Peribacillus sp. FSL E2-0218: one gene and its partners. The protein of the gene in region 1 interacts with the protein of each later gene in a pairwise test. Links are inferred from orthologs where the notes say so. Each region holds a gene or a part of one and is shown in the gene's direction. Other genes may lie near its edges. The genes, in order: rho, nusG and yhbY.

Evidence for each region.
Region 2: the proteins of rho (region 1) and nusG interact in binary tests that used the Escherichia coli proteins (3 or more experiments, as listed by UniProt). The link is inferred for Peribacillus sp. FSL E2-0218 from one-to-one orthologs.
Region 3: the proteins of rho (region 1) and yhbY interact in binary tests that used the Escherichia coli proteins (3 or more experiments, as listed by UniProt). The link is inferred for Peribacillus sp. FSL E2-0218 from one-to-one orthologs.

What each region holds. Positions count from the first base shown.
Region 1 is NZ_CP150304.1:4,998,234-5,003,963, reverse strand. Bases 800-3,726 are described here. They hold rho (transcription termination factor Rho), read left to right. Parts: upstream 800-1,581; coding sequence 1,582-2,871; downstream 2,872-3,726. Other genes in these bases: MHI53_RS24195 (thymidine kinase), read left to right, coding at 3,361-3,726; rpmE (50S ribosomal protein L31), read left to right, coding at 3,022-3,222; glpX (class II fructose-bisphosphatase), read left to right, coding at 800-1,255. Also shown: MHI53_RS24215 (UDP-N-acetylglucosamine 1-carboxyvinyltransferase), read left to right, coding at 1-191; more of glpX, read left to right, coding at 293-799; more of MHI53_RS24195, read left to right, coding at 3,727-3,966; MHI53_RS24190 (hypothetical protein), read left to right, coding at 4,147-4,602; prfA (peptide chain release factor 1), read left to right, coding at 4,753-5,730. UniProt on the Escherichia coli protein: Facilitates transcription termination by a mechanism that involves Rho binding to the nascent RNA, activation of Rho's RNA-dependent ATPase activity, and release of the mRNA from the DNA template.
Region 2 is NZ_CP150304.1:116,561-122,360, forward strand. What follows is about bases 2,804-5,800. They hold nusG (transcription termination/antitermination protein NusG), read left to right. Parts: upstream 2,804-4,033; coding sequence 4,034-4,567; downstream 4,568-5,800. Other genes in these bases: sigH (RNA polymerase sporulation sigma factor SigH), read left to right, coding at 2,804-3,194; rpmG (50S ribosomal protein L33), read left to right, coding at 3,398-3,547; secE (preprotein translocase subunit SecE), read left to right, coding at 3,600-3,782; rplK (50S ribosomal protein L11), read left to right, coding at 4,742-5,167; rplA (50S ribosomal protein L1), read left to right, coding at 5,272-5,800. Outside these bases: cysS (cysteine--tRNA ligase), read left to right, coding at 1-796; MHI53_RS00610 (Mini-ribonuclease 3), read left to right, coding at 800-1,222; 23S rRNA (guanosine(2251)-2'-O)-methyltransferase RlmB, read left to right, coding at 1,219-1,962; MHI53_RS00620 (NYN domain-containing protein), read left to right, coding at 1,967-2,476; more of sigH, read left to right, coding at 2,562-2,803. UniProt on the Escherichia coli protein: Part of the processive rRNA transcription and antitermination complex (rrnTAC). The complex forms an RNA-chaperone ring around the RNA exit tunnel of RNA polymerase (RNAP).
Region 3 is NZ_CP150304.1:3,381,486-3,387,184, reverse strand. What follows is about bases 1,298-4,193. They hold yhbY (ribosome assembly RNA-binding protein YhbY), read left to right. Parts: upstream 1,298-2,548; coding sequence 2,549-2,839; downstream 2,840-4,193. Other genes in these bases: rsfS (ribosome silencing factor), read left to right, coding at 3,983-4,193; yqeK (bis(5'-nucleosyl)-tetraphosphatase (symmetrical) YqeK), read left to right, coding at 3,411-3,983; MHI53_RS16305 (nicotinate-nucleotide adenylyltransferase), read left to right, coding at 2,852-3,421; aroE (shikimate dehydrogenase), read left to right, coding at 1,713-2,555; yqeH (ribosome biogenesis GTPase YqeH), read left to right, coding at 1,298-1,692. Outside these bases: MHI53_RS16325 (YqeG family HAD IIIA-type phosphatase), read left to right, coding at 65-586; more of yqeH, read left to right, coding at 568-1,297; more of rsfS, read left to right, coding at 4,194-4,339; MHI53_RS16290 (class I SAM-dependent methyltransferase), read left to right, coding at 4,336-5,079; late competence protein ComER, read right to left, coding at 5,173-5,699.

The sequences.
Region 1 (5,730 bases):
AGGCGAGTGATTTGCGTGCCGGAGCAGCTTTGGTAATTGCCGGCCTGATGGCTGAAGGGATCACCGAGGTGACGGGCCTTGAACATATAGATCGTGGTTATAGCCACTTAGTGGAGAAGCTTGCTGGATTAGGAGCGACGATCTGGCGTGAAGAAATGACCCAAGAAGAAGTGGAGCAGCTTAAAAGCTGATCCCTTTTCTTGTTGCCTCACTGTGTTACGTTATATGATATAATGTGTTATACTAATATATATATATAAATCATGCTAGTGTACATAAGGGGGAGCGGGAAATGGAAAGAAGTTTATCGATGGAGCTTGTTCGCGTAACGGAAGCGGCGGCCTTGAATTCTGCACGTTGGATGGGAAGAGGAAAGAAAGATGAAGCGGATGATGCAGCAACGAGTGCCATGCGCGATGTGTTCAATACGATTCCCATGCAAGGGACGGTTGTAATCGGTGAAGGGGAAATGGATGAAGCGCCGATGCTCTATATTGGCGAAAAGCTTGGTACCGGTCTCGGACCGCTAGTGGATGTCGCGGTCGACCCTTTGGAAGGCACCAATATCGTGGCATCGGGCGGCTGGAATGCATTAGCCGTATTGGCGATAGCGGACAAGGGGAACTTGCTGCACGCCCCTGATATGTATATGGATAAAATTGCCGTTGGTCCTGAGGCTGTTGGCCAGATTGATATCAATGCTTCTGTACTGGACAACCTTAAGGCTGTGGCAAAGGCAAAGAATAAAGATATCCAAGATGTCGTAGCAACGGTTTTGAACCGGGATCGTCACTCGAAGATCATTCACGAGCTTCGTGAGGCGGGAGCGCGGATCAAGTTGATCAATGATGGAGATGTAGCGGGTGCCATCAATACGGCCTTCGATCTTACTGGTGTTGATATCTTATTCGGTTCAGGCGGAGCTCCGGAGGGCGTCATTTCAGCCGTTGCCTTGAAATGCCTGGGCGGGGAAATCCAAGGCAAGCTTCTTCCGCAGAGTGATGAAGAAGTGGAACGCTGTGGGAAAATGGGTCTTGATCTAGGAAAGGTCCTCAGGATGGAAGACCTCGTTCGCGGAGATGACGCCATTTTTGCTGCAACAGGTGTGACTGATGGTGAACTTTTACGTGGTGTCCAATTCAAAGGGCATTATGGCGAGACGCAATCCGTAGTCATGCGCGCAAAATCTGGAACCGTTCGTTTCATCGATGGACGCCATAGTCTAAAAATTAAACCGAATGGTTTGATCGACTGAGGCATTTTTCAGAAAAAGTCCCCAGGGAAAGCGAGCGGTTTCATCGCTCGCTTTCTCTATAAAAAAATTTAAGTTGAATAATTAAAATAAAAAAAGTAAAATAAAGCTTGGTCTACTATTAATTGATTACTATATATAAAATCTGCCCTTTCACTCCAAACTTCTAGCAGCCTTCAAATCATTTTCTTCTTTACATGTAAAAATGTATCATCCTTTCTAAGAAAACTCTGGTCGGGTACATGGATTGCGGTTTTTCTTCCATCTAACAAACCATTTCTTTTTTTGTATGGGTGAAAACGTTTAATTAATAAAAGTGTGGTGTCATAATGAATTTAACTATTTCTAATTTAGAAAACATGAAACTTAAGGATCTCTATGAGCACGCCCGTGAATATAAAGTTTCCTATTACAGCAAACTTTCAAAAAAGGAACTTATTTTCGCCATCCTGAAGGCACAGGCCGAGCAGGATGGTCTCCTGTTCATGGAGGGCGTTCTTGAGATCATCCCTTCAGAGGGGTTCGGTTTCTTGCGGCCAATCAATTATTCTCCAAGCTCGGAGGATATTTATATTTCCGCTTCCCAAATCCGCAGATTCGATTTGCGCAATGGTGATAAGGTTTCCGGTAAGGTAAGGCCGCCGAAGGAAAATGAACGCTATTACGGATTGCTCCATGTCGAGGCCGTCAATGGCGATAATCCGGAGTCGGCGAAAGAGCGTGTTCATTTCCCGGGCTTAACACCGCTGTATCCAAACAGGCAAATCAAGCTGGAAACTACGCCCAAGAACTTATCGACTAGAATTATGGATGTCCTGGCACCGGTCGGTTTTGGCCAGCGCGGTCTGATTGTTGCACCGCCTAAGGCTGGGAAGACGATGCTTATCAAAGAAATTGCCAATGCGATAACCACGAACCATCCTGAATCGGAATTGATCGTCCTTTTGATCGATGAACGGCCGGAGGAAGTGACGGACATTGAACGTTCCGTTGCCGGTGACGTGGTTAGTTCAACGTTCGATGAAGTGCCGGAAAACCATATCAAGGTTGCGGAACTGGTGTTGGAACGAGCGATGCGCCTCGTCGAGCATAAGCGGGATGTCATCATCCTTATGGACAGCATCACCCGTCTGGCCCGAGCTTACAACCTTGTCATCCCGCCGAGCGGGCGTACGTTATCAGGGGGGATTGACCCTGCTGCCTTCCATCGCCCAAAACGCTTTTTCGGTGCGGCTAGGAATATCGAGGAAGGCGGCAGCTTGACGATCCTTGCTACGGCACTGGTGGATACCGGTTCAAGAATGGATGATGTCATTTATGAAGAATTCAAAGGCACTGGTAACATGGAGCTGCATTTAGACCGTGCCCTTGCTGAAAGACGCATCTTCCCGGCAATCGATATCCGCCGTTCAGGAACACGTAAAGAAGAGTTGCTAATTCCGAAAGATCGACTCGATAAACTATGGGCGATCAGGAAGACGATGTCAGACTCACCCGATTTCTCGGAGAAATTCCTTCGCCGTCTAAAACAGACAAAAGGCAATGAAGAATTCTTCAGTAAACTGGATGAAGAGATGTCCGAGAGGAAAAAGGGACCGGCAAGCATTAAACGTTCTTAAAACCGGTAAAGAAACAAACTGTTGCACAACTAGTTTTAAGTTGCTATAATGGGTTCATGTGTTTTTACAATAAATGTGAGGGTGTTTTAGACTCACCTTGAAGTATATAACTCTGTTTCGAATGATTCAGGGCAGAAGGAGCTGAAAAGAATGAAAACTGGAATTCATCCAAATTACAAGCTTTCAAAAGTATCTTGCTCTTGCGGAAACACTTTTGAAACTGGTTCAGTTAAAGAAGAGATCAAAGTTGAGACTTGTTCAGAGTGCCACCCATTCTATACTGGTCGTCAAAAATTCGCTGAAGCTGGCGGACGTGTTGATCGTTTCAACAAAAAATACGGTATTAAATAAGCCGGACTTTTTAAAAAACAGGCAAGTATTTTTCTTGCCTGTTTTTTCTTTTCTGTAAACAAGCAACAATTTATATAAAGCCGGGTCCACTTCAATTTTGGCCAATGGATCGACAGGTGGAAGGGAGTAGCTGTTTCCATGTATGTAATGAAACAAACAGGCTGGATCGAGCTTATTTGCGGAAGCATGTTTTCAGGTAAATCTGAGGAATTGATTAAACGAGTCAGCCGTGCTCAATTTGCCAAAGAGCAAATAGCTGTTTTTAAACCAGCTATAGATAATCGCTATGCGGAAGAGGCTGTCGTATCACATAATGGCTCTTCAGTGATGGCAAAGCCGATTGCCCATTCAACAGATATCTTTAAGTTTTTGGACAAACCCCTGGATATCATTGCAATAGATGAAGTTCAATTTTTTGATCATGAAATTATCGGGGTTGCCCAGCATCTTGCGGACAGCGGTTATCGAGTGATTATGGCTGGACTCGATCAGGATTTCAGAGGTGAGCCATTCGGTCCTATGCCGGTTCTATTATCGTTAGCAGAGTCTGTGACTAAGCTGCAGGCTGTGTGTGAAGTGTGCGGATCACCTGCGAGCAGGACGCAGCGCTTGATCGATGGCAAGCCGGCCTCCTATGATGAGCCGATCATCCTTGTGGGTGCATCGGAATCATACGAGCCCCGCTGCCGTCATCATCATGAAGTTCCAGGTAAGCAGGAAGCTGGGATTAAAGAGCATATTTAAATCAAGGGTGCCCTATGGTCGAATGAGATCTTAGGGCGTTTTTTTATTGGAATGAACATGCGAAGGACCAGTGATCCAGACCAATACATGGAAGGCGAACAAAAGATTAATTATAGTCCCATTTTGGGAAAGCTAATGAGGAAATGATCTTGTTGACCAACCAAAATGGAGGGTGAAAATATGAAGTTGAAAATGATATGGATGGCGGTTATTGTGCTTACTGCACTGACGGCATGCGGTCCAAATGACAAGGCAATCAATAATGAATCGGAATATGGCGATCAAAGCCGTGATGGCAAGGATTTTGTCGGCAGCGGTTTAAAGCATGTATCCAATAAGGATTGGGAAAATGAAGCGGAACGGCCTTCCGATCAGATCCTCAACACGCCTGATCATACATCCAACAATTCCCCATCCATGGGGCAGGAGATAGCTGTTATACGGGATGCCGTTAAGTCTGAAACGGAGTATGAAGCAGGGTCGGTCTGGATTAACGGCAATACCATACATGTTACGGTCCATGATAAGGGTAAAATCAAGGACGATCACGAAAGAAATGAAGAAAAGAAGCGACTGGAAGATCTGATTACGGGTGTGGTGCCTCAATACAAAATAGATGTTGAATTAAAGAAATGACCATATTCTTGAATCCTCTTTGACGTTGATTATTCACCTATACTATAATTAACCTAGAAGTGAACTGAGCTGGGGCACTGAACGACTTATTTATAGTGAAAAAAGATGGATTACTTCCGATTCATATCGTTGAATCGGGAAATTTATGAGGTGAATGATTTGTTTGATCGATTGCAAGCTGTAGAAGATAGATATGAAAGATTGAATGAACTTTTAAGTGACCCGGAAATCATCAATGACTCCAAGAAATTAAGGGAATACTCCAAGGAGCAATCCGGCATTCAAGAAACCGCGTCGGCTTATAAGGAGTATAAAACGGTTCGTGGGCAACTCCAGGAAGCCAAGGCGATGCTCGATGACAAACTTGATGCGGATATGCGTGATATGGTAAAAGAGGAAATCAACGAACTTGAGGAGACGATAAAAGGTCTTGAAGATAAGTTGAAAATATTGCTCATTCCAAAGGATCCGAACGATGATAAAAACGTAATCATGGAAATTCGCGGCGCTGCTGGCGGAGATGAAGCGGCTTTGTTTGCCGGCAGCCTATACCGCATGTATAGCCGTTTTGCCGAGGTGCAGGGCTGGCGTACAGAGGTCATCGAGGCAAGTCCCACTGGGCTTGGGGGCTACAAGGAAATCATCTTCATGATTAATGGAAATGGCGCTTATTCTAAATTGAAATTCGAAAATGGGGCCCATCGTGTTCAACGTGTGCCTGAAACCGAGTCTGGCGGACGGATTCACACCTCTACGGCCACGGTCGCCGTTTTACCGGAAGCGGAGGAAGTGGAAGTCGAAATCCACGATAAGGATGTTCGGGTCGATACGTTTGCTTCAAGCGGTCCTGGAGGGCAAAGTGTCAATACGACAATGTCTGCCGTGCGATTGACGCATATCCCGACCAATACGGTTGTATCTTGCCAAGATGAGAAATCACAGATCAAGAACAAAGAAAAAGCCATGAAAGTGCTGCGGGCGAGGGTATACGATAAAATCCATCGTGAAGTGCAGGCGGAATATGATCAGAACAGGAAGCTTGCAGTCGGGACGGGCGATCGTTCCGAACGGATTCGTACGTATAACTTTCCGCAAAACCGCGTTACGGATCACCGTATCGGTTTGACG
Region 2 (5,800 bases), 4.9 Mb from region 1 along the record:
ACGTCCTGGCTGGCATATCGAATGCTCCGCAATGGTCAAAAAGTATTTGGGCGACACAATCGACATTCATGCTGGAGGTCAAGACCTTGCCTTCCCGCATCATGAAAATGAGATTGCCCAATCTGAAGCACTGACAGGCAAGACCTTTGCGAATTATTGGATGCATAATGGGTATATAAATATTGATAATGAAAAAATGTCTAAATCGTTAGGGAATTTCGTTCTTGTTCATGACATCATCAAGAATCATGATCCACAAGTGTTACGGTTCTTCATGTTATCGGTCCATTATCGCCATCCCATCAATTATAGTGAAGAGGTGCTTGAAAATGTCAAGGCAGCCCTCGATCGTCTGAGGACATCTTATCAAAACTTAAAGCACCGTCTTCAGGCAAGCGACGGATTGACCGAAAACAATGAGGCCTGGATCGCGAAGGTTAATGAATTACAAGACCAGTTCATTGCTGAAATGGACGATGACTTCAATACAGCCAATGCGATTTCCATCCTTTTTGAACTATCCAAACAGGCAAATTATTACTTGATGGAGAAAAATACACATAAGGAAGTCATTGATGCTTTCCTTGAAAAATTCAGTACCCTATTTTCTGTCCTGGGTCTGTCCCTGGAAGAGGAGGGGCTGTTGGATGAAGAAATCGAAGGCTTGATCCAGCAAAGAATACAAGCGCGTAAGGACCGTGACTTCGGGCTATCTGATGAAATTCGTGACCGCTTGAAAAGCATGAATATCATATTAGAGGATACCCCTCAAGGTACAAGATGGAAAAGAGGGTAAGGAATGCTTCATTACGATAGTAAGATAGATGCAAAAATGCTGAACAGTCTTGCTTTAGCTTATATAGGTGATGCCGTATACGAAACGTATATCCGGCATCACCTCATTCAAAACGGAGCGGTCAAGCCCAATCTGCTGCACAAGAAAGCTACGTCTTTTGTAGCGGCTAAAGCTCAAAATAAAATCATCCATTTTTTCTTGGAGTCGGATTGGTTATCGGAAGAGGAATCAGCTGTCGTTCGGCGGGGCCGAAATGCGAAATCCGGTTCTGTCCCGAAGAATACGGATGTGCAAACGTATCGCTACAGTACAGCCTTTGAGGCACTGATGGGCTATTTATATTTATCGGGCCGAATTGAAAGAATGGAAGAACTCATAAAAAAAGCTATTGAATACATTGAAGAAGAAAAGGGGCGGAACCCATGAGTGAAGAATATATCATCGGCAGGAACCCCGTTTTGGAAGCTCTTCGCTCCGAACGGGATATTAATAAAATTTGGATAGCGGAGGGGTCGCAAAAAGGCTCGATGCAGCCGCTAATTGGTTTGGCGAAGGAAAAGAAGGTATTCATGCAGATCGTCCCGAAGAAAAAAATTGACCAAATGGTTGAAGGCATCCATCAAGGAGTTGTCGCACAAGTTGCGGCATATGAATATGTGGAATTGGATGACTTATTCGCAAAAGCGGCAGAACGGGAAGAAGCACCTTTTTTCATGATTCTTGATGAAGTAGAAGATCCCCATAATTTAGGTTCGATCATGAGAACGGCTGATGCAGTCGGGGCCCATGGAATCATTATTCCGAAAAGAAGAGCGGTGGGCTTAACGGCAACCGTGGCGAAGGCTTCGACGGGTGCGATTGAGTATATCCCGGTGGCACGCGTCACCAATTTGGCGAGAGCGGTGGAAGAGTTGAAAGAGCGCGGTGTATGGATTGTCGGTACTGACGCGAAAGGCAGCGATGACTACCGTAACATGGATGGAAAGATGCCGATCGGCCTCGTCATCGGAAGTGAAGGAAAAGGGATGGCCCGGTTAATGAAAGAAAAATGCGATTTCCTCATCCGTTTGCCTATGGCTGGCCAAGTAACGTCGTTAAATGCATCAGTCGCAGCCGGATTACTGATGTATGAGGTCTATCGCAAAAGAAATCCTTTAGGACAATAATGGGATGGATATTCTGTTGGTGGACGGTTATAACATTATAGGGGCCTGGCCGGAACTGAGAGAATTAAAAGAACGGGACCTTGCTGCCGCAAGAGATAGATTGATTGAAATGATGGCGGAATATCAGGCATTTACCGGATCGCGGGTAATTGTCGTATTCGACGCCCAATATGTTCAGGGAATCGCCCGTATTTTCAAAAATCATAAAGTTGACGTAATTTTTACAAAAGAAAATGAAACCGCGGATGAGAGAATAGAAAAGATGGCCATTGAGCTGAATAATGTCAAAACGCAGATTCAAGTGGCCACCTCCGACTTCACCGAGCAGTGGGTGATCTTTGGCCAAGGGGCTCTAAGGAAATCAGCGCGTGAACTGCTTATTGAAATGGAAGAAATCCAAGGGGAAATCAAGAAAGATGTCAGAAAAACGACAACGATAAAACCGTCTGGCAAAATTCCTTTGAGTGAAGAAGTGGCAGAAATTTTTGAAAAATGGCGCCGCGGGAAAATTTGAACCATTGACGGGTAAATTTTACCTGCTGTATAATATTTCTATCTGAGTCAGGTCAGGGGGATATAATGTGGGTCTCAAATTCGGAATGAAGCTGAACGAAAAGTATCTGCAGTTTGATGATGATGAATTGATAGGGTTGGTTCACACTGGTGACAGTGAAGCGCTGGATTATTTGATCCAAAAGTATCGTAATTTCGTAAGAGCAAAGGCAAGGACTTATTTCTTGATTGGTGCAGATAAGGAAGACATCGTGCAAGAAGGTATGATCGGCCTGTATAAAGCTGTCCGTGATTTCAAGGGCGATAAGTTATCTTCCTTCAAAGCATTTGCAGAACTATGCATTACGAGGCAAATCATTACCGCTATTAAAACGGCAACACGTCAAAAACATATTCCGCTCAATTCCTATGTTTCCCTGGACAAGCCCATTTATGATGAGGAATCGGACCGAACTCTTATGGATATTATATCGGGTACGAAAGTTCTGGACCCGGAAGAACTGATCATCAACAAAGAAGAGTTTGACGATATCGAATTGAAAATGGCCGAGCTCCTGAGTGATCTTGAGAGAAAAGTATTGGCTCTTTACCTGGATGGACAAACCTACCAGGAAATTTCTGAAGAGTTGAACAGGCATGTTAAGTCAATCGACAACGCCCTTCAGCGGGTGAAAAGAAAGCTCGAGCGCTATTTGGAAGTAAGGGAAATCAGTTTATAATCCCTCCGCTTTTTCCGCTTAATTTCATCTGTCCCTTCTCCACTTGGAAATTTAATTTTCACTAAATTATTTAAATGGATGTCAGGAAACCGAAGTCGCGCCCGAACGGTATCCGTACTGGGTGAATCCCGCTTTGATATTGACAATAAAAGACAGCCGTGATAAGGTTTTAGGGATATAGTAGATAGGAAAGGTGTATCTAAATGCCCAAAAAAATCGTTCTTGCCTGCACGGATTGCGGTTCAAGAAATTACAGTTATGAAAGCAAACAATCGACAAGCGGCGAACGCCTGGAAATCAAGAAGTTTTGCAGTACATGCAATGCACATACAATTCATAAAGAAACGAAATAAATGTTTTATAAATAGATTGACAGAAGCTGTCTAATGCTTGGAGGATACATTCATGAAACGTTTTACCGAATTTTTCAGCGGTGTCGTTCGCGAAATGCAAAAAGTAAGCTGGCCAAAACGCAAGGAGCTTACCAAATATACAATCGTGGTAGTAACGACTGTAATATTTATGGCTTTATTCTTTACAGTGGTCGATTTGGGCATTTCCGAATTAATTCGCTTAGTTATTGAATAAGAGATTCGAAAATAAGGTATAATAGTGATAGAATAATATGTGTCAGCAGAAAAGCCCGGAAACGGGTTTTTTAATTTGTCTTTTTTAATAAGTTCAAAATCGCGCACTGCTGCACCATGAATCACCACAAAATATTCTAGTTAAGTCGGGATGACGCCGGAACTGGGTTTTTGGCTAAAACGTTCAAAGATAAAGCTCAATAAAGAAAAATGATCGATTGCAGGGAGGGAAGGACGTTAAAGTCCTAACACATGGAAAAGAATTGGTATGTAGTTCACACCTATTCAGGTTATGAAAACAAGGTTAAAGCTAACTTGGAAAAACGTGTTGAAACGATGGGGATGGAAGATAAGATCTTCCGGGTTGTAGTTCCTGAAGAAGAAGAAACAGAAATTAAAGATGGTAAAAAGAAAGTAACCAAAAAGAAAGTATTTCCAGGATATGTACTGGTGGAAATCATCATGACGGATGACTCCTGGTATGTAGTCCGGAATACGCCTGGTGTAACAGGTTTCGTAGGTTCGTCTGGAGCCGGTTCCAAACCGACTGCGTTACTTCCGGAAGAAATTGAAGTCGTTCTTAAGCGAATGGGCGTTGATGAAAGCAAATTCGAAGTTGATTTTGAACTCGGAGACACCGTTCAAGTTAAAGAAGGGCCATTTGCAACCTTTGCAGGACCGATAGAAGAACTTGATAAAGATAAAGGAAAAGTAAGGGTGCTAGTCAATATGTTCGGTCGTGATACACCGGTAGAACTTGATTTTAACCAAGTGGAAAAATTATAAACGGAAAAAAACTTGAAATTGCCATTTGAAAGTGGTAAAATTTCAAAGGTCAGTATGTTTCAATTTTTAGGCCTCAACGATACAAGCATTCTTTATTAATATATAAAGAATTCAAGATGAGTGGGAGGGTATACCCCTATTACCACATCACGGACTTATAAGGAGGTGTGTCTCGTGGCTAAAAAAGTAATTAAAATGGTTAAATTGCAAATTCCTGCTGGTAAAGCGAATCCGGCACCGCCAGTCGGTCCTGCATTAGGTCAAGCTGGTGTAAACATCATGGGATTCTGTAAGGAGTTCAACGCTCGTACAGCAGATCAAGCTGGTCTAATTATTCCTGTTGAAATCACGGTATTTGAAGACCGTTCATTTACATTCATTACAAAAACTCCACCGGCTGCAGTATTGCTTAAGAAAGTAGCAGGTATCGAGTCTGGTTCTGGTGAACCTAACCGTAATAAAGTTGCTACAGTCAAGCGTGATCAAGTGCGCGAGATTGCTGAAACTAAAATGCCTGACCTAAACGCTGCAAACGTTGAAGCTGCAATGCGTATGGTTGAAGGTACTGCTCGCAGCATGGGTATTGTCATCGAAGACTAATCCATGTAATTGCTATTTGTTTCTACGGGGTTGCGATTGATACTCGCAACCTTTATTCGTGGGAGGTCATTCCGTTAAAACCACAATTTAGGAGGATTTATATCATGGCAAAAAAAGGTAAAAAGTATCTTGAAGCAGCTAAGCTTGTAGAAGTATCTAAGGCTTATGCTGTAACTGAAGCAATTGAAGTGGCTAAAAAAGCTAACTTCGCAAAATTCGATGCGACTGTTGAAGTTGCTTTCCGTTTAGGCGTAGACCCTAAGAAAGCTGACCAACAAATTCGTGGAGCGGTTGTTCTACCGAATGGTACTGGTAAAACTCAACGCGTATTAGTATTCGCTAAAGGCGAAAAAGCAAAAGAAGCGGAAGCTGCTGGTGCTGACTACGTTGGCGAATCTGACTTCATCAACAAAATCCAACAAGGATGGTTCGAATTCGATGTAATCGTAGCGACTCCAGACATGATGGGTGAAGTTGGTAAACTTGGACGTGTTTTAGGACCAAAAGGTTTAATGCCTAACCCTAAAACTGGTACAGTAACATTTGACGTTACGAAAGCAGTAAATGAAATCAAAGCTGGTAAAGTTGAATACCGCGTAGATAAAGCTGGTAACATCCATGCTCCAATCGGTA
Region 3 (5,699 bases), 1.6 Mb from region 1 along the record:
AAGTAAGCCGAAAATTCGATATGATGGAGACGGTAAATTTTAATGAAAATATAGAGGTGCCCATATGCTTAAATTATTTTTGCCGAGTGAACATGTTAAAAGCATTTTTAATATAGATCCTCAAGAATTGAAAAAAAGAGGGATAAAGGGAGTCATCACCGACTTGGATAATACCCTTGTTGAATGGGACAGGCCTACAGCGACACCAGATTTAATCAAATGGTTCGATAACATGCGGGCCCATGGCATTTTAGTGACGATTGTGTCCAATAATAATGAAAATCGGGTTCGGTCTTTTTCCGATCCGCTTCACATTCCGTTCATCCATCAGGCCAGGAAGCCGATGTCGCGGGCTTTCCATAAAGCGCGTAAGGCGATGGGATTGAAGTTAGAGGAGACGGTTGTGATCGGCGATCAGTTATTGACGGATGTATTGGGAGGGAACAGAGGTGGGTTCCATACGATTTTAGTGGTTCCTGTCGCCCAGACTGATGAATTCAGGACGAAAATCAATCGTTATTTCGAAAGAAAGATCATGGCCTTTTTCAAACGAAAAGGGATGATAGAATGGGAGGATCACAATTGAACAATCATCAAGAATTAGTGTGCATCGGCTGCGGCGTGAAGGTCCAGACGGAAGATCCGAAGGAATTGGGCTTTGCCCCTAAATCAGCTCTGGAAAAAGAGACGATCGTTTGTCAGCGTTGCTTTAAATTGAAGCATTATAACGAGGTTCAGGATGTATCCTTAACAGACGATGACTTCTTGAAAATCTTGAATAAAGTCGGCGAAACAGATTCCTTGATCGTCAAGGTCGTCGATATTTTTGATTTCAATGGAAGCTGGCTGCCGGGCCTTCATCGATTTGTAGGAAGAAATGATGTTCTTTTGATCGGGAATAAAGTGGATTTATTGCCGAAGTCCGTGAAACCGAATAAATTGATCAATTGGATGAAGCAATCTTCGAAGGAATTGGGATTGAATCCGGTTGATGTCTTACTTGTCAGTGCAGACAAGGGAAAGCACATCCTTGAAGCGGCCGATGCGATCGAACGGTATCGCAAAGGAAAGGATGTCTATGTTGTGGGCTGTACGAATGTGGGTAAATCTACTTTCATTAACCGCCTGATTAAAGAAGTGAGCGGAGAAGGCGATATCATCACGACTTCCCACTTCCCGGGCACGACTTTGGACATGATCGAAATTCCTTTGGATGATGGACAGGCACTGATCGATACGCCAGGAATCATCAATCACCACCAAATGGCCCATTATGTGGACAAGCGGGATTTCAAGGTGATCATGCCGAAGAAGGAAATCAAGCCAAGAGTGTATCAGTTGAATGAGGAGCAGACGTTATTTTTTGGAGGACTGGCCAGGCTGGATTACGTCTCGGGCGGAAGGCGTTCCCTCACTTGCTACCTTTCGAATGAATTGAACATCCATCGTACGAAATTGGAAAAGGCTGATGAGCTGTACAAAAATCATGCCGGAGAATTATTGACGCCGCCACGGCCTGAACAAATCGAGGAATTCCCGAAGTTGATTCCGCATGAATTCTCTTTGAAAGATGGTAAAATGGATATTGTGTTTTCTGGCCTTGGCTGGGTGACAGTCAATGAGCCGGGAGCAAAAATCGTTGCACATGTCCCAAAAGGGGTCAATGTCATCGTTCGAAAATCATTAATCTAATATAGGGGTCGTCAAAGACTATGAAAAAGATCTATGGGGTAATGGGAGATCCAATCGCACATTCGATGTCACCGGACATTCATAATGATGCATTCGAAAAAGAAAATATAGAAGCGGTTTATCACCATTTTCATGTGACGAAAGAAGGATTGAACGATGCTGTTAAGGGCATGAAAGCCCTTGGTATAGAAGGGTTTAACATCACGATCCCGCATAAGGAATCCATCATCCCCTTCCTTGATGAAGTGGATGAGCTGGCCCTGGCAATCGGGGCTGTAAATACGGTTGTTAACAAAAATGGTCGCTTTATAGGGTATAATACAGACGGAAAAGGATTTTTCAAATCCTTATGCGATGAAATATCAGGTGACATGAAGGCTAAAAAAACGTTAGTGATCGGAGCGGGCGGTGCTGCGCGTGCGATTTATTTTACTCTTGTGAAAGAAGGGGTAAAGCAAGTCGATATTGCAAATCGGACGAAGGAAAGAGCGGCTGAGCTTGTTTCTGATTGCCCATATGATAAAATATCGAAGGCACTCTCGATTATCGAAGCGGAACAAAGCTTATCACAATATGATTTAATCATCCAAACGACATCATCGGGAATGAGTCCTGAGTATGATCATTCACCGTTGAATGTCGACCGGCTTAAAACCGGCGCAATAGTCAGTGACATCATCTACAATCCCCTGCAGACCAAGCTGCTGCGCGAAGCTTCCGAAAAAGGGGCGAAAACGCAAAATGGCCTGGGAATGTTCATCAACCAGGGGGCGCTCGCTTTTGAGATATGGACGGGCATTATGCCGGATACAGCAAGAATGACAGATATTGTCTTGAACAAACTAGGAGGTAACACATGTTAACAGGAAAACAAAAAAGATTCTTACGATCGAAGGCCCATCACCTCAACCCGATTTTTCAAGTCGGGAAAGGCGGGGTCAATGATAATCTCATCAAGCAAATTGGTGAGGCTCTTGAAGTACGTGAATTGATCAAGGTCAGCATCCTGCAAAACTGTGAAGAAGACCGCAATGATGTGGGTCTTTCTTTATCAAAAGGTGCGCGGGCGGAATTGGTTCAGATCATCGGCAATACCATCGTCCTGTATAAAGAATCAAGAGAAAACAAACAACTTAAACTACCTTAAGGGAACCTACCTATGAAAAAAATTGGAATTCTTGGCGGTACATTCAATCCACCGCACATCGGCCATTTAATTATTGCGAATGAAGTGCTGGACGCTCTAGAGCTTGATGAAATCAGATTCATGCCAAACCATGTTCCTCCCCATAAGGAAAAATCGGAGGAAGTAACCGATATGGACAGGCTGGCTATGTTGGAAAACGCGATAGCCACCAACCCATCTTTTTATATTGAGGGTATTGAAATAGAAAGAAAAGGCACATCTTATACGTATGATACGATAAAGCTCCTGAAAGAACGTGAGCCGACCAATGAATTCTATTTCATAATTGGCGCAGATATGATTGAGTATTTACCAAAGTGGCATCGAATCGACGAATTGGTGGAGTTGGTCCATTTCGTCGGGGTGAAGCGTCCTGGCTATGACGAGAAAACCCTATACCCGATCACGATGGTGAAAGTCCCGCAGATGTTCATTTCCTCTTCCATGATCCGAAGGAAGTTAAGAACGGGGAAAACCGTGAAATATTTAATTGCAGATCCTGTGGTGAAGTATATTAAAGGGAATGGTTTATATGAATCGTGAAAGAGCGCTGGCGCTTGTCAAAGAACAAATCACGGAGCGCAGGTACATCCATACTCTAGGCGTGATGGAGTCGGCCATTGAACTTGCCGAGCTCTATGGCGCTGATACAAAAAAAGCCGAACTGGCAGCCATATTCCACGATTATGCAAAGTTTCGTCCAAAAGAAGAAATGGAGCAAATCATCATCGCCGAAAAGATGGCGCCGGATCTACTCCGCTACAATATGGAGCTGTGGCACGCTCCAGTCGGGGCTTACCTGGTGAAAAAGGAAGCAGGCATCACGGACGCCGAAATTTTGGATGCAATTGCCTATCACACGTCAGGCAGGGTCGGCATGAGCCTTTTGGATAAGGTCATTTATCTTGCTGATTATATTGAGCCGGGACGTTCCTTTCCAGGTGTCGAAGAAGTCAGGCAGACAGCCAAGCAAAACTTGGATCATGCTGTCATACAGGCTTTAAGGAATACCGTTGCTTTTTTAATGAAAAGAAATCAGGCCATTTACCCTGATACATTTAACACATATAATGATTTGATCATGAATTTGAAGGAGAAGATGTAATGACTGAACGTGAACTTCTTGTAATTGCAGCAAAAGCGGCGGATGATAAAAGGGCGGAGGATATCGTGGCTTTGAATATGCAAGGCATATCCCTTGTTGCGGATTATTTTTTAATCTGTCATGGTAATTCCGAAAAACAAGTGCAAGCCATCGCTCGTGAAATGAAGAGCAAAGCCGATGAATCAGGTATCGCTGTAAAGCGTCTTGAAGGATTTGATGAAGCGAAGTGGGTGCTCGTCGATCTTGGCGATGTAGTGGCGCACATTTTCCATAAGGATGAAAGAAACTACTATAACCTCGAACGTTTATGGGGAGATGCACCTTTTGAAGATTTAGAGAGTGAACTGACTCCATGACCTACGAACGCTTTGCCTATGTATACGATGAACTGATGAAGGATGCACCCTATGAAAAATGGCTGATGATCCTTACGGCGAAGCTGGAACAGTACGGAATTGGCGGAAGGAAGGTTCTCGACTTGGCATGTGGAACCGGGGAAATGACCGTTGAATTGGCGCAGCACGGATTTGAGGTCACAGGCGTGGACCTCTCAGATGAAATGCTTCTGGTTGCCAATGAAAAAGCGGTGAAGCTCGGATTAACGATTCCCTTATTCCAACAGAATATGGCAGAACTTGAGGGGCTTGGTCGTTTTGACTGTGTCACGATTTTTTGTGATTCGTTGAACTACCTACGAGATGAGGCGGATATTGCCAAAACGTTCACCCGGGTGTACGAGCATTTAGAGGATGGCGGGTTGTTCTTGTTCGATGTCCATTCCCTATATAAAATGGAAGAAGTGTTCCATAACCATACGTTTGCCGTCAGCGATGAAGAAGTTTCCTATATATGGGATTGTTTTCCTGGTGAAGAACCTTACAGTGTGGAACATGAGTTGAGTTTTTTCGTGAAGGACGAGCGAAGTGGTCTGTATGACCGCTTTGATGAGTTGCATTATCAACGGACTTATCCGGTTGACCAATATAAAAAATGGTTGCAGCAAGCAGGGTTTACCGTGACGGAACTTATGGCGGATCTTGAAGAAGCCCCGCCTGCATCGGAAACTGAACGGGTATTATTCGTAGCCAGAAAATGAATCAAGAGGTTAGGGCCCCCCTCGCATATGCGAGGGAGGTCCCTGGCCTCTTTTTTTTATTTTTAGCAGGAAATGAGAAAGACGTTACGAATATTAATAAGGATGGCCAAACTGCTTTTCAACCTCATGCAGATCTTCTGCAAATTTTTCATGCGTCGCTTGAAAAAGATGGTGGAACATTTCCCCTGTCTCCGCTTCCAATACCTTGATCCCTTCTCCCGTTATCCCACCTTTCACGCACACCTTTTCCTGTAAGGCCGGCAATGTATAAACGCCCTTACCAAGTAATTCCCCCAATCCGATCAGCATGTTTTCAGTGAAAGTCGTAGCGGTTTCTTTATCTATTTTCGTCGTCTGGCAGGCCGCGTCAATAAAAGCTTGTGCTAAGTAGCTAAAGAAGGCGGGACCGCAGCTGACGATATCGGAGGCTACCCGGGTGATATCATTTTCAATGACGACGGGCGCCGATATCGCCGAGGCCAATACCTGCAAGGCGGACCTCGCTTCCTTGCCGCATCCTTCACCGAAGCTTAGCAGCGATACCCCAGAGCCGACCCGATTGGTTATGCTGGGGATGAATCGCGCGCAAGGGGCCTTTACGGCCGACTCAAGCTGCGCCA